DNA from 3 places in the Bradyrhizobium huanghuaihaiense genome. Region 1 is predicted to be linked to each of the others. Evidence: predicted binding sites of a transcription regulator. Region 1 holds the regulator's gene; each other region holds the start of a gene.
What was found. The regulator PhoB, encoded in region 1, activates phosphate uptake and scavenging genes when phosphate is short. The targets are predictions, from matches to a motif close to TGTCATNNANCTGTCAT.
Positions count from the first base shown of each region.

Region 1 (5,280 bases):
ATAGGCAACTCGTTCCGGATATCGTCCTCGATCTTCGCGCCCGGCACGACGATCTCGGCGGCGATCGCATCCGAGTTCGCCGAGAGCGACGGCCTGCACCAGTCCGGCCTGATCCTGCTCGGCCTCTTGCTGTTCGTGCTGACGTTCTTCGTGCTCGCGGCCGCGCGGCTGATGCTGCTGCGTCTGGAAAAGAAGGCGGGGAAGTGACATGAACCCGATCTACGTACGTCGCCGCCGCAAGGACATCATCGTCCGCGGGCTCTGCATCGGTGCCGCCGCTTTCGGCGTCACCTGGCTCGCGCTGATCCTGATGACCCTGCTCTACAACGGGCTGGCAGGCCTGAACCTCGAGATATTCGTCGCGGACACGCCGCCTCCGGGCTCGACCGAAGGCGGTCTGCGCAATGCGATCGTCGGTTCGATCATCATGACCGTGATCGGCGTCGGCATCGGCGCGCCGCTCGGCCTGTTCGCCGGCACCTATCTCGCCGAATACGGCCGCAACGACCGCCTGACCTCGGTGATCCGCTTCATCAACGACATCCTGCTCTCGGCGCCCTCGATCATCATCGGCCTGTTCATCTACGGTGCGGTGGTGGTGCCGATGCGCGGATTCTCGGCGATTGCGGGCGCGCTCGCGCTCGCCGTCATCGTCATCCCGGTGGTGTTGCGCACGACCGAGGACATGCTGCTGCTGGTGCCGAACGCGCTGCGCGAGGCGGCCTCCGCGCTTGGCCTGCCGCGCTCGCTGGTGATCAAGCGTATCGCTTATCGTGCGGCCCGCTCGGGTCTCATCACCGGCGTGCTGCTTGCCACCGCCCGCGTCGCCGGCGAGACCGCGCCGCTGCTCTTCACCGCGCTGTCGAACCAGTTCTTCAGCCTCGGCCTGAACAAGACGATGGCGAACCTGCCGGTCACCATCAACAACTTCGTGCAGAGCCCCTACGCCTATTGGAAGCAGCTCGCCTGGAGCGGCGCGCTGCTGATCACGATCACCGTGCTTGCCCTGAACATTGGCGCGCGCATCCTCGGCGCCGAGAGGACTGCAAAATGACCGATCTTTCCGTATCCGTGAGTTCCAACGCCCATCTGGCCTCACAGCAGCCGCTGCCGGAAGCGCCCGCAAAGGTGACGGTGCGCAACCTCAACTTCTATTACGGCGAGCACCACGCGCTGAAGAACATCAACCTGACGCTCGGCGCCAACCGCGTCACGGCGTTCATCGGCCCGTCGGGCTGCGGCAAGTCGACCCTGCTGCGCATCTTCAACCGGATGTACGACCTCTATCCGGGCCAGCGCGTCACCGGTCAGCTGATGCTCGACCAGACCAACATCCTCGACCCCAAGCTGGACCTGAACCTGCTGCGCGCCCGCGTCGGCATGGTGTTCCAGAAGCCGACGCCGTTCCCGATGACGATCTACGAGAACATCGCCTTCGGCATCCGCCTCTACGAGAAGATCTCGAAGTCCGAGATGGACGACCGCGTCGAGAAGGCGCTGCGCGGGGGCGCGCTGTGGAACGAGGTCAAGGACAAGCTCAACGCCTCGGGCCTGTCGCTCTCCGGCGGCCAGCAGCAGCGCCTCTGCATCGCCCGCACCGTCGCGGTGCGGCCTGAGGTGATCTTGTTCGACGAGCCCTGCTCGGCGCTCGATCCGATCTCGACCGCCAAGGTCGAGGAGCTGATCCAGGAACTGTCCGAGAACTACACGATCGCGATCGTCACCCACAACATGCAGCAGGCGGCGCGCGTCTCCGACAAGACCGCCTTCATGTATCTCGGCGAGCTGATCGAGTTCGACGACACCAGCAAGATCTTCACGTCGCCGAGCGACCGGCGCACGCAGGACTACATCACCGGCCGGTTCGGCTGAGGAGACGCGACATGGCTTCTGAACATACCGCAAAGGCCTTCGACACCGACCTCCAGGAGCTCACCCGCCTGGTCGCCGAGATGGGCGGCATCGCCGAGCGCATGATCGTCGATTCCGTCGACGCGCTGATCCGCCGCGACGTCGCGCTCGGCCAGCGCGTCGTCACCATCGACGCCGAGCTCGATGCGCTGCAAAAGAAGATCGAGGAGCGCGCTGTGCTCACCATCGCCCGCCGCCAGCCGATGGCGGTGGATCTGCGCGAGATCGTCGGCGCCATGCGCGTTGCGACCGATCTCGAGCGCATCGGCGACCTCGCCAAGAACATGGGCAAGCGCGTCGCCGCGCTCGATGCCGACTTCCATCCGCTGAAACTGTTCCGCGGCCTGGAGCACATGACCGACCTCGTGCAGCAGCAGGTCAAGTCGGTGCTTGACGCCTATGCCGCGCACGATCTGCCGGCGGCGATGGCGGTGTGGAAGGGCGACGAGGAAGTCGACGCCATCTGCACCTCGCTGTTCCGCGAGCTCCTCACCTACATGATGGAGGATCCGCGCAACATCTCGTTCTGCATCCATCTGATGTTCTGCGCCAAGAACATCGAGCGGATCGGCGACCACGCCACCAACATCGCCGAGACCGTGTTCTACATGATCGAGGGCCAGGCCATCACCGACAAGCGGCCGAAGGGCGACATGACGACCTTCGCCACGACGGTCCCGAATACCTGAAGACTTAAGGAGCGACGACAACCATGGGCGCACGCATTATGGTGGTTGAGGACGAGGAAGCTCTCACCGAGCTTCTCCGCTACAACCTCGAAGGCGACGGCTATGACGTCGAGACGGTGATGCGCGGCGACGATGCCGACACCCGCCTCAAGGAGCACATCCCCGACCTGATCGTGCTCGACTGGATGCTGCCGGGCCTCTCGGGCATCGAGCTGTGTCGGCGGCTGCGCACCCGTCCCGAGACCAAGCAGCTTCCCATCATCATGCTCACCGCGCGCGGCGAGGAGAGCGAGCGGGTGCGCGGGCTTGCGACCGGCGCCGACGACTACATCGTCAAGCCGTTCTCGGTGCCGGAGCTGCTGGCGCGCGTGAAGGGCCTCCTGCGGCGCGCGAGCCCTGAGCGGCTCGCCACCGTGCTCGCCTACGGCGACATCGAGCTCGATCGCGACAAGCGCCGCGTCGCGCGCTCGGGCCGGCCGATCGATCTCGGCCCGACCGAATATCGCCTGTTGGAGTTCTTCCTGGAGCATCCCGGCCGCGTGTTCTCGCGCGAGCAGCTGCTCGACAGCGTCTGGGGCCGCGACATCTACATCGATGAGCGCACCGTCGATGTCCATATCGGCCGCCTGCGCAAGCTGCTCAATCTCGGCCGCGAGCAGGACCCGATCCGCACCGTCCGCGGCGCCGGCTATGCGCTCGACGATCGCTTTGCGAAGGCGGAGCAGACGTAAGCTGGTTTAGAGAGCTGCCGCCACAACATCGGTGTCGTCCCGGACAAGCGTGAGCGCAGATACGGGACCCATAACCACAGAGCGTAGTTGTTGCGCGAAAGGGTAACTCCGAGTCCCCGTAACCACATCTTGCGGTGGCTATGGGTCCCGGATCTGCGCGCGCTTGGGGCGCGCTTGTCCGGGACGACATCGGGTATTGAGCCGTCATCGTGTGACGGCTGCTTCTTGATCTCAGAACAAACTCAGCGCGTGCCAGGCTTCGCCGGTGCGCGACGGCGGTCCGCCGCGGGCTGATACGCCACGCGCGAGTGCTGGGCGCAGTAGGGCAGGCCCGATAGCGCCTTGCCGCCGCAGAAGAAGAAATCCGGGCTCGAGGGATCGCCGACCGGCCAGTGGCAGGTCGCCTCGTTCAGCTCGAGCAGCGACAGCCGCTGGCTCATCGGCACCACGTTGTCGTAGGTCACGGGTTCAGCCTCGACCTCGACCTCGAAGGCCTGCGCCAGCGCGGTGTTGCCGCGTGCGATGGGGCGGCTGACCCGCATCATGTGCTGAGCCGGACGCGCCTTGCGCGGCCGGGGAGCTGCCGATGAGGGGCTCTTGGCGCGGCCGGACAGGCCGAGCCTGTGCACCTTGCCGATCACGGCATTACGGGTCACGTTGCCGAGCTCGGCTGCGATCTGGCTGGCCGACAATCCGGCCTCCCAGAGCTTTTTCAGCTGCTCGACGCGATCGTCGGACCAGGTCAAAACCGTCATTGCACCCTTTCCCTCGCCGTGCGGCTGCCGTCCTGGCGCCTTGCGGCGAATGCCTAAGCCTCGAAAAACCCGTGCCGCCAGAATCCCTTAAGGCTCGCCGGGCGTAACCAGAACGCCCGAACGTTTACGCCGGTACATGAGGACTTAGAGGATCAGAACTGCTGCACGAGATGTCGTATCTGACAAGCCAAACGCTACAATATGGCGTGACTCACGCGCAAGAGTCAGCCGACTCGCTTCCACATGTTCCGTGGCAAAAACCCCGCAAATCCGGCACCGCAAGACTACGGATTCAGCGTTTCGCGGGGCTTTCGGGCGGCATTGACACCCGTTCTACCCGGCATAAGATAGTGTCACGTGCCGCCCTTAAAAGGCGGCACGTTTCGTTTTCCGGGCCGGTCAATGGTGCGCTGCGTGAGCGCGTTCAGGCCGTCCGCAACATCAAGTGATCGTCATGACTAACAGCGCCGCGCCGCATTTGCTCCCCGTTTTCGCCAGGGCCGACCTCGGTTTCGAGCGCGGCGAAGGCTGCTGGCTGATCGCGACCAATGGCGAGCGCTATCTCGATTTCACCTCGGGCGTCGCGGTGAACGCGCTCGGCCACGCCCATCCCGCGCTGGTCAAGGCGCTGCAGGAGCAGGCGACCAAGCTCTGGCACATGTCGAACCTGTTCCAGAGCCCGGACGGCGAGAAACTCGCCGCGCGTCTGTGCCAGGAAAGCTTTGCGGACTTCGTGTTCTTCTGCAATTCCGGCGCCGAAGCGCTGGAAGGCGTGATCAAGCTGGTCCGCCATCATCACTTCTCCAAGGGCCAACCGGAGCGCTACCGCATCATCACCTTCGAGGGCGCCTTCCATGGTCGTACGCTGGCGACGCTGGCCGCGACGGGATCTGCAAAATATCTCGAAGGGTTCGGTCCGCCGATGGACGGGTTCGACCAGGTCCCGCACGGTGACATCGAAGCCGTGAAGAAGGCGATCGGTCCGCAGACTGCCGGCATCCTGGTCGAGCCGATCCAGGGTGAGGGCGGCGTGCGCTCGTCGACGCCCGCCTTCCTCAAGGCGCTGCGCCAACTTTGCGACGAGAAGGGCCTGCTGCTCGCCTTCGACGAGGTGCAGACCGGCATGGGCCGCACCGGCGATCTCTTCGCCCATCGGCGCACGGGCGTTACACCCGATGTGATGTCGCTCGCCAA
Region 1 is NZ_CP104172.1:9,313,822-9,319,101, reverse strand. Features, by position in the region: gene pstC (phosphate ABC transporter permease subunit PstC) at 1-207, shown strand, start outside; gene pstA (phosphate ABC transporter permease PstA) at 209-1,054, shown strand; gene pstB (phosphate ABC transporter ATP-binding protein PstB) at 1,051-1,872, shown strand; gene phoU (phosphate signaling complex protein PhoU) at 1,884-2,600, shown strand; gene phoB (phosphate regulon transcriptional regulator PhoB) at 2,624-3,331, shown strand; gene N2603_RS43425 (GcrA family cell cycle regulator) at 3,574-4,086, opposite strand; gene N2603_RS43420 (aspartate aminotransferase family protein) at 4,541-5,280, shown strand, end outside.

Region 2 (5,280 bases), 3.5 Mb from region 1:
CCGAGGCAGGGCATTGCCGTCCGCTTTTCGGAAGACGACCGGCCGGAGAGCGTCGAACGGCTGATCGACGACGATACACGGGCAGTGTTCTGTGAGAGCGTCGGAAATCCGGCCGGAAACGTCTGCGACATCCAGGTGATGGCGGAGGTCGCGCACCGGCACGGCGTTCCCCTGATCGTCGACAACACCGTGCCGACACCGATCCTTCTCAGGCCGATCGAGTACGGCGCTGACATCGTTGTGGAGTCGCTTACGAAATTCATGGGCGGGCATGGCACGACGCTCGGCGGAATTATCATCGACAGCGGCAGGTTCCCCTGGACGGAGCACCGTCGGCGCTTCCCGATGATGAACGAGCCGGAGAAATCGTACCACGGCCTGGTCTTTACCGAGCGCTACGGAGCCGCTGCCTACATCGCGCGTTGCCGCGCCGTTTCCCAGAGAACCACAGGTGCCGTGCTCGCGCCGATGAACGCTTTCCTGCTGCTCCAGGGCATCGAAACCGTCGCGCTTCGGATCGAGCGGCACGTCGAGAATGGCGCAAAGGTCGCGCGATTCCTACGCAACGACGGTCGTGTCGGGTGGGTGAATTACGCGGGCCTCCACGACAGTCCCTATTTTGCGCTGACGCAGAAGTATCTCGATGGTCGTGCGTGTTCGCTGCTGACGTTTGGTGTCGCCGGAGGCTTCGAGGCGGGCAAGCGATTCTACGACAGGCTGAAGCTCTGTAAGCGGCTGGTCAACATAGGCGATGCGAAGACGCTGGCCTGCCACCCCGCGTCGACAACGCACCGGCAAATGTCAGTCGAAGAGCAGGAGAAGGCCGGCGTGCGACCCGAGATGATCAGGCTGAGCGTCGGAATTGAGCACATCGACGACATCCTCGCGGATCTCGATCAGGCGCTCTGCGCCGCGAATGTTTCGGCAACCGTGAAGGCATTCGGATGACTGTCCTAATCGATATAGATTCGCACGAGCACCACCTCTTCTCCAGGGCACCGAGCGGCGCCTATGCGAAGGAGCCCCCGGGAAGCCGGGGAGATTGTCTCGATATCGGGCTCATCAACAACATGTCGGATGCTGCCCTGATGTCGACCGAACGCCAGCTGTTCGACCTGCTGAATGCGGCCGCGGGACGAGTTTGCGTCAGGCTGCACTTCTATACGATGGAGTCGACCCCCCGTTCCGAATGGGGACGTGACTACGTGCGTCGATACTACCGTGGCATCGGCGATCTGCTGAACAGGAGCCTGGATGGAGTGATCGTGACAGGCGCCGAACCCAGGGCCGCGAGCCTGACAGACGAGCCATATTGGACCACCTTCGCCGAGATCGCCGATTGGGCGAGGGAGAATACCGTGTCGTCGGTGCTTTCCTGCCTGGCTGTTCATGGAGCCGTCCTGCACCTGGACGGCGTTGCGCGCCACAAGCTGCCTGCCAAATGCTTCGGTGTCTTCGCTCAAACAAAGACGAGACATCATCCCTTGATGCAGGATGTACCGAGAACCTTCCGAATACCGCACGCCCGGTGGAACGAGGTGCAGGAGGAGGATCTCACGGACTGCGGATACTCGGTTCTCAGCTGGTCGGCGGACGCTGGAGCCGACTGCTTCGTCAAGCAGCAGAAGACCAGCCTTTTTGTCCATTTCCAGGGCCACCCGGAATATGAGACCCAGAGCCTGCTGGGTGAATATCGAAGAGACATGGGGCGTTTCCTCCGGGGGGAAAACGAAGTCTGTCCGACGATACCGAGAGGCTATTTGAATGAAGGCGCGGAAGAGATGCTGATCGCTTTCCGACAGAAGGCCCTTTCCGACAGAAACCCGGAGCTTTTTGCCGATTTTCCGGTCGATCAGCTGACGAAGGACCTGAGCAACGTCTGGCGTCTTCCGGCCCAGCGCATATACCGCAACTGGTTGCGCTACATCGTCTCGCAGCGACGCTCACGCTCGGTGCGAGATGCAGCTCTCGCTGCAGCCGGAATTCCGGCACGCCGCCACGGACGAGTTGCCGCTCGATCCGCTCGCCTGGCGCACTCGCCAAACCCGGGGACAACGAGGCGGCTCGGATAGAAGGAGTGAGAGTTCAGACGATGGTTCGATGCCGTGAGATAGGAACAGCCGATCTCGATGCCGTCGCCGATCTTCTGACAAGAGGTTTTCCGATACGCCCGACAGCTCTCCGCGCTTTGGCTATATGCTCGAGCACGACCAGGCACCCGTCGGTGCTCTGCTGTTGATCCACACCGCAAGGAACGATGGCGGTAGAGTCTCCATCCGCTGCAATCTCTCCAGCTGGTATGTGGAGCCCGCCTTTCGCAGCTACGCACCCATGCTGACCAAGGTCGCGCAACGCCACAAGGACGTCACCTACGTCAACATCAGTCCAGCGCAATGGACTTGGTAAGCCATCGAAGCGCAGGGGTTCCGCCGCTATTGTAGCGGCTCGTTCTTCTCTTTTCCGGCCTTATCTCGCCCGGTCAAGGTTTGATCTATTGCGGATCTGGCCGATTACGTCGTTTGCGCCGGCGCTATGGGTCGTTTCCTGGTTCGACGCGGCTGGATGTCGATTGCTCTCGATGCCAATCGCCCTGTGACCGGCCTCGTCGGCATCTACAGGGAGCCGATCGGCCGGAAGTACTTCAAGGGTCCGCATTGCCCCCGGCTTGCCGATCTGTCTGACTCGGAGCTGGTGATCTACGGGCCGTGACTTCGTCGTTCCAGGATTGTTCCAACCGTGAGTCGGCTGGTGGTTTGGAAGTCCCAGATCTTGCAGTTCGTGCGCCGTCGCGGGTGAGTCATGCAGGATGACCAGTGCTCGAGAGGGCCGCGCCGCTTGTGCGCTTCCGACTTGCAAAGCGATCAGTGACATATTCGTGTCAAGGAACGTTCGTAGGCTGGAGACTTCCTGTGGCATCCAGGCAAGTTCGGGACGGTCGTCATTCGCCTCTCGCGATGCTGATGGCTTGCCGGAGCAATTGATCGGTGTCACGTCGCGTGCCGTATCTGGCTGTGTGTTTGATGTTTGCCGCCCTTGCAGCCGAAGCGGAGCCAAACGGCGCAATAATCGGGTCGCCGCGCGCGAACTCGGAAATGACCGCGCCGTTGTCGTTCGACATTCCGGCCCAGCCGCTTGCCTCCGCACTCGATCGATACGGCGATGCGACTGGTCGCGAGGTCCTCTACAATCCGGCGCTTGCGCAAGGCCGCATCTCAGAAGCCGTCAAAGGCAGCTTTGAGCCGGAGACGGCGCTACAGCTGCTGCTTGCGGGCACCGGTCTTGCCGCCCGCTTCCTGAAGGACAATTCGTTCGTTCTGGTCCCGGCGCCCGAAGCCGCCGGACCGCCGGAAGGCAGTGCTGCCGCTCTCGCGCACCAATATTATGGTGTCGTTCAGGCGAGGTTGCGTGATGCACTGTGCCGGACCAGCGGGGCGCGGCCGGGAAGCTATCGCATCGCGGCCCTGGTCTGGATCGCGCCGTCGGGGACCGTCTCCAGGTTCGAACGACTTGGATCGGCAGGCACGGTCGAGCTGGACCGCGGCATCGACAACGCGCTTCGGCATTTCAGCGTGGGTGCCCCGGTGCCCCCAGGCTTCGCGCAGCCGGTCTTGATCGTGGTCCTGCCGCAGGCTTCGGGCGTCACAATGAGTTGCGGCGCGACCGCCCTACCGCACGCGGCCGGAGGCGTGCGGTGACCGAAGCCTCCGTGGCGATGCTGCGCCGCCTGCTGCTCGACCGATATGACGATCTCAAGCGGGGTTTGACGCGGCGCCTTGGCTCGTCCGAAATGGCCGGCGATGTCCTGCACGACACCTGGCTGCGCCTGGCCCGCACCGACACGACGATCGGAACCTTGCACAATCCGGTCAGCTACTTGCTGCGCATGCTCTTCAACGTGGCACATGATCATCGTCGCGCGGAAAAGCGCCATTTGACGAAGGTCGATATCGAGCATCTGCTCGAGGTTGCCGATGAGACACCTGGTCCCGCCGAAGTCGCGGAGGCGCGGTCGGATTTGGACGCGATGGCCATCATCCTGGCCGAGCTGCCGCCTCGCCGCCGCACCATCCTGCTCGCGGCAAGGGTCGACAACATGGCGCGGCAGGAGATTGCGGACCGGCTTGGCGTATCCTTGCGCCTCGTCTCGAAGGAGCTGCAGCTCGCCCATGAATATTGTCTGGCGCGGCAAAGGCAAATGAAAGAGACGGAATGCGCGCCGGACCAGGGAAATTCGTCATTGAATCGAGACCCGCCGCCGCGCGGTGATCACGACCACGACCAGGCTGAATGACTCCATGACTCAAGGACAGGTGCATAAGCTCGACCTGCTGCAGCGTGAGGCGATCGCGTGGGTCCAGCGCATCGATTCCGGACATGCGACGTCTGCCGATGCCGAGACGTTGCGGCGGTGGTGTGCGGCGGGCCCGGAGCATGCGGCGGCCTTCGCCGCGGCGAGCGGAGTATGGCGCGATATCCGCCGCGCCGGCGCGAGCATCCCGCGCAGCCAGTTCGAGGCGTTGCCGGTCCGGCGGACGTCGCGCCCGGTACTCGACCGCCGCCTCGTTCTCGGTGGCGGGTTGGCTGCCGCCGCGGCTGCCTGCGTCGCCGTCGTCAATCCGCCGCTGGGCCTGTGGCCGTCCCTCCGCGAACTGAATGCCGACTACAGGACGGCCATCGGCGAACAGCGGCAGATCAGGCCGGCGGAGAACGTCGCGGTGCGGTTGAATACGCAAACCAGCATTGCGGTCCACCCCGCTGACGGGGAGGGCGATCGTCTGGAGCTCCTTGCGGGGCAGGCGCTGTTCGAAACGGTCGAGAGCGTTCGTCCGCTCGTCGTGTTGGCCGCAGACGGGCGCTCGATCGGCCGCCATGCACGTTTCGATGTGCGTTGCATGAACGGTCCGGCGGGTCCGGTAGTGAGCGTCGCCTGCTTCGATGGCGAGGTGCGCATCGAGCGCAACGACAATTCTGCCGTCATCGGCCCGGCGCAGAGCGTGCGTTACGATGCCGGCGGGCTCGGCCGGGTTGCCGCGATCGACGCAGAGGCAGAATCCGCCTGGCAGCGGGGAATTGTGCTATTCCGGGCGACCCCGCTCGCGGATGTGGTGGAAGAGGTCAATCGTTATCGCGCCGGCCGGATTCTCCTTGTCAATCCGAGCCTCGCGCAAAGGCCGGTCAGTGGCCGCTTCCGCATCGACCAGATGGATGAAATCCTCGTGCGTCTCGAGCAGGCCTTCGATGTCAAGGCCCGCAAGCTCCCGGGCGGCCTGGTTCTGTTGG
Region 2 is NZ_CP104172.1:5,860,587-5,865,866, reverse strand. Features, by position in the region: gene N2603_RS28025 (O-acetylhomoserine aminocarboxypropyltransferase/cysteine synthase family protein) at 1-948, shown strand, start outside; gene metA (homoserine O-succinyltransferase MetA) at 945-2,072, shown strand; partial or broken gene N2603_RS28015 (acyl-CoA acyltransferase) at 2,093-2,709, shown strand; gene N2603_RS28010 (STN domain-containing protein) at 3,093-3,695, shown strand; gene N2603_RS28005 (RNA polymerase sigma factor) at 3,692-4,291, shown strand; gene N2603_RS28000 (FecR family protein) at 4,296-5,280, shown strand, end outside.
Region 2: a site for PhoB is predicted at 2,937-2,953, ahead of N2603_RS28010 (STN domain-containing protein). Genes of this name have one in related genera too.

Region 3 (5,280 bases), 3.6 Mb from region 1:
ATGGGCCGGCTAAAATCGCGCCGCTGGCGTAATCAAAAAGGTACACTGATTGATTGAAATCGACGGCCTCGACACCGTTAGCCAGGCACCTGAAGCCTTCCGAGAAAATGTCTGCGCCTGTCGCACTCCAAATCTCATCGCCCGACAGGGAAAGACGAGAAATTTGCACTTCACCGTGGGATATGAGCGCTTTGTGGGCGCAATCCCAATAAACGCCGAAGCATGTCGCCTGATCGACGCGTCGTGACCAGTTCTTCGAACCTGTCACAAGGTCCAAGCAGACCACTTGATCACCCACCGCGAGATAGAGATGGCGGTCCACTTCGATGGCAGAGTGTTGATAGATGCCAGAAGGCCCTCCACTAGCCCCAAAGACTGCGGACCACTTCCCGTCAGCTCTCACTCCGTGAACTGAGTTCAGATCAGCGTCGTCAAGTCGGATTTCCGTATCGTATTTTCGCAGATTATCCGCGGAGCCGAACGAATACGCCGGCTCATCCACGATCTCTACCTGGCCCTCGCGTGTCTCCAGGACGATGCGACGCTGCAGTAAAGCCTCCCAAAAATCAGGCCACCAGCTCCGCGAACAAGTCGGCATCGACATTGCCGCCGGAGAGCACGATGACCACGTTCTTGCCGGCCACATCGAGGCGGCCCGCGAGCAGCGCGGCAAGGCCCACGGCGCCGCCCGGCTCCACCACCAGCTTCAGCTCGCGATAGGCGAACGCCACGGCCGCGCCGACTTCCTTGTCCGACGCGGTGACGCCGCGCGCGAGCAGCTTGCTGTTGATCGCAAAGGTCATCTCGCCCGGCATCAGGGCCATCAGCGCGTCGCAGATGGTGCGGCCCGCGGGCGGATGCGGCTCGCGGTGACCCGCGGTCAGCGAGATCCCGTGATCGTCGAACGCCTCGGGCTCGGCCACCACGATCTCGGCTTGCGGATAGCGCGCCTTCACGGCCGTCGCGACGCCCGCGATCAGGCCGCCGCCGGAGGCCGGCGCCACCACGATATCGGGGTTGAGGCCGAGCGTTGCCATGTCTTCCGCGATCTCGCGGCCGGCGGTGCCCTGCCCTGCGATCACGAAGGGATCGTCATAGGGTTTGACAAGCGTCGCGCCGCGCTTCTCGGCGATGCCGCGCGAGATCGCCTCGCGATCATCCTTGTCGCGATCGTAAAGCACGACCACGGCGCCGTAGGATTTGGTGCGCTCGCGCTTGGACAGCGGCGCATCCGCCGGCATCACGATGGTCGCCTGCATGTCGAGGATTTTTGCCGCGGCCGCCACGCCCTGGGCGTGGTTGCCGGAGGAGAACGCGACGACGCCACCGGCGCGCTTGTCCTGCGGGATCGAGAACACCTTGTTGAAGGCACCGCGGAACTTGAACGAGCCGGTGCGCTGGAGCATCTCCGGCTTCAGAAATACCTTGGCACCGACGCGCTCGTTGAGCACGGGAAAGGACAACAGCGGGGTGCGGATGGCGTAGGGCGCAATCACGCGCGCTGCGGCATCGATGTCGGCAGGGCCGACCGGAAGGAGCTGTTCGGTCATGGCCAACTGTATCGCGGCCATCGAGCCCCCGGCAAGACACCTCCGCGCGAGGGTTTTGGGTTCTCAGGCCACGAAGCGCGGCTGTTCCGCCCCATTCCTGCCTGATAGCACCGCCCCGACCGCCTGGATGCTGTCGATGAAGACCTGCGCCGAGGCCTCCCAGGTGTAGTTGGCGGCGAATTCGACGCAGTCCTGCCGGCAGACACCGAGCGCGGCGAAGCAGGCATTGCGCAGATCGTGATCGAGAGCGCCAACCGGCGCATCGCCGATGACGTCGCGAGGACCCTTCACCGGGAAGGCCGCGACCGGCAGGCCGCTCGCCAGCGCCTCCAGCAGCACCAGGCCGAACGTGTCGGTCTTGCTGGGGAACACGAACACGTCGGCGGCGGCATAGATATCGGCCAGTTCCTCGCCGTGCTTCTCACCGAGGAAGATCGCATCGGGATAGGCCTCTTCGAGCGCGGCGCGCGCCGGGCCGTCGCCGACAATCACCTTCGTGCCGGGCAGGTCGAGGTCGAGGAAGGCCTCGAGATTCTTCTCCACCGCGACGCGGCCGACCGACAGGAACACCGGCGCCGGCAGGCAGAGGTCGACGGCGCGGGGGTGGAACAGGCCGGTGTCGACACCGCGCGGCCACAGCACGACATTGTCGAAGCCGCGCTCGGTCAGCTCGCGGGCGAGCGCCGGCGTCGCCGCCATCACGGCGCGGCTGGGCGCATGGAAACGGCGCAGCGCCCGCCAGATCAGCGAGCCCGGGACCGGCACGCGGGCGCGGACATATTCGGGGAAACGGGTGTGGAAGCTGGTTGTGAACGGCAGCTTGCGCTGGCGGCAATAGCGCCGGACCATCAAGCCGATCGGCCCCTCGGTCGCGATATGGATGCTGTCGGGACGCGCCTCCTCGATCAGCCGCGCGATTCGCGCAGGGCGCGGCATCGCGAGGCGCACGTCGCGATAGCTCGGCATCGCGAAGGTGCGGAACGATTGCGGCGTCAGGAACGTGAACTCGACGCCAAGACCTTCGACGTTAAGGCTTTTGGCGGCATCAGCGAGCTTGGTCAGCGTCCGAACCACACCATTGACTTGCGGGTGCCAGGCGTCGGTCGCGACCAGGATGCGCATCAAGTGGCCCTTGTTATGCAGCTCTGGCTGCGACCTGCGGGACTTCTGCCGGCTTCTGCAAATGGTCCGCCCAGGTGATGATCTCGAAATGGCCGTCGTCGTGCTCGACCAGGGCGGTGCAGCTCTCCACCCAGTCGCCGCAATTCATGTAGCGGATGCCGGCCTCGTCGCGGATCACGGCGTAGTGGATGTGGCCGCAGATCACGCCGTCGGCGTCATGGCGGCGCGCTTCGGCCGCAAGCGCCTGCTCGAACGCGCCGATATAGTTGACGGCGTTCTTGACCTTCTGCTTGGCCCATTGCGACAGCGACCAATAGGGCACGCCGAACATGCGCCGGAAGAAATTGACGAAGCGATTCATCTGGATCGCGAAGTCGTATGCCTTGTCGCCGAGATGGGCGAGCCAGCGCGCGTTCTGCACCACGAGGTCGAAGATGTCGCCGTGGATGACGAGATAGCGCTTGCCGTCCACGCCGGTGTGGACGGTGTTCTCGACCACGTCGATGCCGCCGAAATGCGTGCCGTAATAGTTGCGCAGAAACTCGTCGTGATTGCCGGGAATGTAGATGATCTTGGCGCCCTTGCGCGCCTTGCGCAAAAGCTTCTGGACGAGGTCGTTATGCGATTGTGGCCAGTGCCAGCTCGATTTCAGCGCCCAGCCGTCGACGATGTCGCCAACGAGATAGATCGTGTCGGCATCATGGTAGCGCAGGAAGTCGAGCAGAAGGTCGGCTTGAGAACCGCGGGCTCCGAGATGAACGTCGGAGATGAACAACGTGCGAAAGCGCCGCTCCGGGCTCTCGTCACTCACATCGTAACTTCCCATGCGCCAGCCTGTAACAATGTCCCGTGACAGGGGGATGACCGATTGAACCCTTGAGGCACCTTCAAATACGAATCACGCCTTGCCTCGCCCTCCCCGCGAATATCAGTCGCATGCGACAATCAGGCGACATGGCGCCGCGGGCCGCCCCCGCAATAACCCGGAACTGCAACGAGAATGATGAAATTTGGCTCGGTCGGCTCTTACCCTCCCCTGGAGGGGGAGGGTCGATCGCGCGCAGCGCGAGCGGGGTGGGGTGATCTATCCACACGGGCACTGTTCGTTGCGGAGAGACCGTCACCCCACCCCGTCTCACATTTTCGCTGCGCTCAATGTGAGCCGACCCTCCCCCTCCAGGGGAGGGTGAACCGGAACGCCGTCAGTAAAATTTGTGGAAATGATGGATCGGCCCATGGCCATGGCCGACGCTGAAGCGGTCGGCGGCTGCGATCGCAGCACTGATCCAGGTCTTGGCGTTGCGTACGGCGCCCTCGAGATCCTCACCTTTGGCGAGACCCGCAGCGACCGCCGAGGACAGCGAGCAGCCGGTGCCATGGGTGTTCTTGGTGGCGACGCGGGGCGCGGCGAGCGCGGTCGTGTGTCCGGACGTGACGAGATAGTCGATGCTCTCGGCGCCCTGGCCGTGCCCGCCCTTGATCAGGACCGCACGGCAGCCGAGCGCCAGCAGGCGGCGCCCCTGGGCTTCGATCTCGGCCTCGCTGGCGGCAACGTGCTCGCCGAGAAGAGCCGCGGCCTCCGGCAGGTTCGGCGTGATCACCGAGGCCAGCGGCATCAGCCTCGTGCGCAAGGCGTCGACGGCTTCCGAGGCCAGCAAACGGTCGCCCGAGGTCGCCACCATCACGGGATCGAGGACGATGTGGCGCGGCTGCCAGCGCGACAGCGCGGCTGCGATTGCGTCGATGCTGTCGGCCTGGCCGACCATGCCGATCTTCACCGCGCCGATGTCGAGATCGGAAAACACCGCATCGATCTGCGCGGCGACGAACTCGGCCGGCACGGCGTGAATGCCGGTGACGCCGCGCGTGTTCTGCGCCGTCAGCGCCGCGATCACGGAGGCGCCGTAGACGCCGAGCGCGGCAAAGGTCTTCAGATCCGCCTGGATGCCGGCGCCGCCGCTGGAATCCGAGCCGGCAATGGTGAGCGCAACGGGCGTCGTCATCGCCGGATACGTTCGTTTGAGAAGGACACGGCCATGCCCTTTCCTAGCGCGCCCCCGGCGTGCCAGCAAGCCAGGCCAGCCATGGGCTAGCGAATCAGGCGGAACGCAGCCTCGCTCCCTGTCGTCCCGCAATCGTGTACATCCCGCCCAAATATCACATCGGCATCGCCCGGCCTTGGCATCGATTCCGATGAATGAGAGGTTGGCCCGTGGATTCGTCCACAACGCCATGTTGCGGGCCAGCCTCGGCCCGCAATCCTCTCGGGAACCCGATCATGTGGGCCTATTTCGAACGTCTCCTCGACTCCTCGATGTTCTCCCCGCACGGCATCTGCCTGCTCTGGGAACCCGAGCTGATATGGCTTCACGTCGTCTCGGACGCCTGCATTGCGCTGGCATATTTCTCGATCCCGTTCGCGCTTGCGATCCTCGTCACCAAGCGGCGCGACCTCAAGTTCGGATGGGTGTTCTGGGCGTTCGCCGTCTTCATCATGGCCTGTGGCCTGACGCATGTGCTGTCGATCTACACGCTCTGGGTGCCGGTCTACGGCATCGAGGGTCTCGTCAAGGCGGCGACCGCCGTGGCGTCGGTCGTCACCGCGGTC
Region 3 is NZ_CP104172.1:3,329,800-3,335,079, reverse strand. Features, by position in the region: gene N2603_RS15725 (hypothetical protein) at 1-502, opposite strand, end outside; gene N2603_RS15720 (threonine/serine dehydratase family protein) at 567-1,550, opposite strand; gene N2603_RS15715 (glycosyltransferase family 4 protein) at 1,614-2,672, opposite strand; gene N2603_RS15710 (UDP-2,3-diacylglucosamine diphosphatase) at 2,686-3,498, opposite strand; gene thiD (bifunctional hydroxymethylpyrimidine kinase/phosphomethylpyrimidine kinase) at 3,875-4,675, opposite strand; gene N2603_RS15700 (ATP-binding protein) at 4,951-5,280, shown strand, end outside.
Region 3: a site for PhoB is predicted at 3,522-3,538, ahead of N2603_RS15710 (UDP-2,3-diacylglucosamine diphosphatase). Genes of this name have one in related genera too.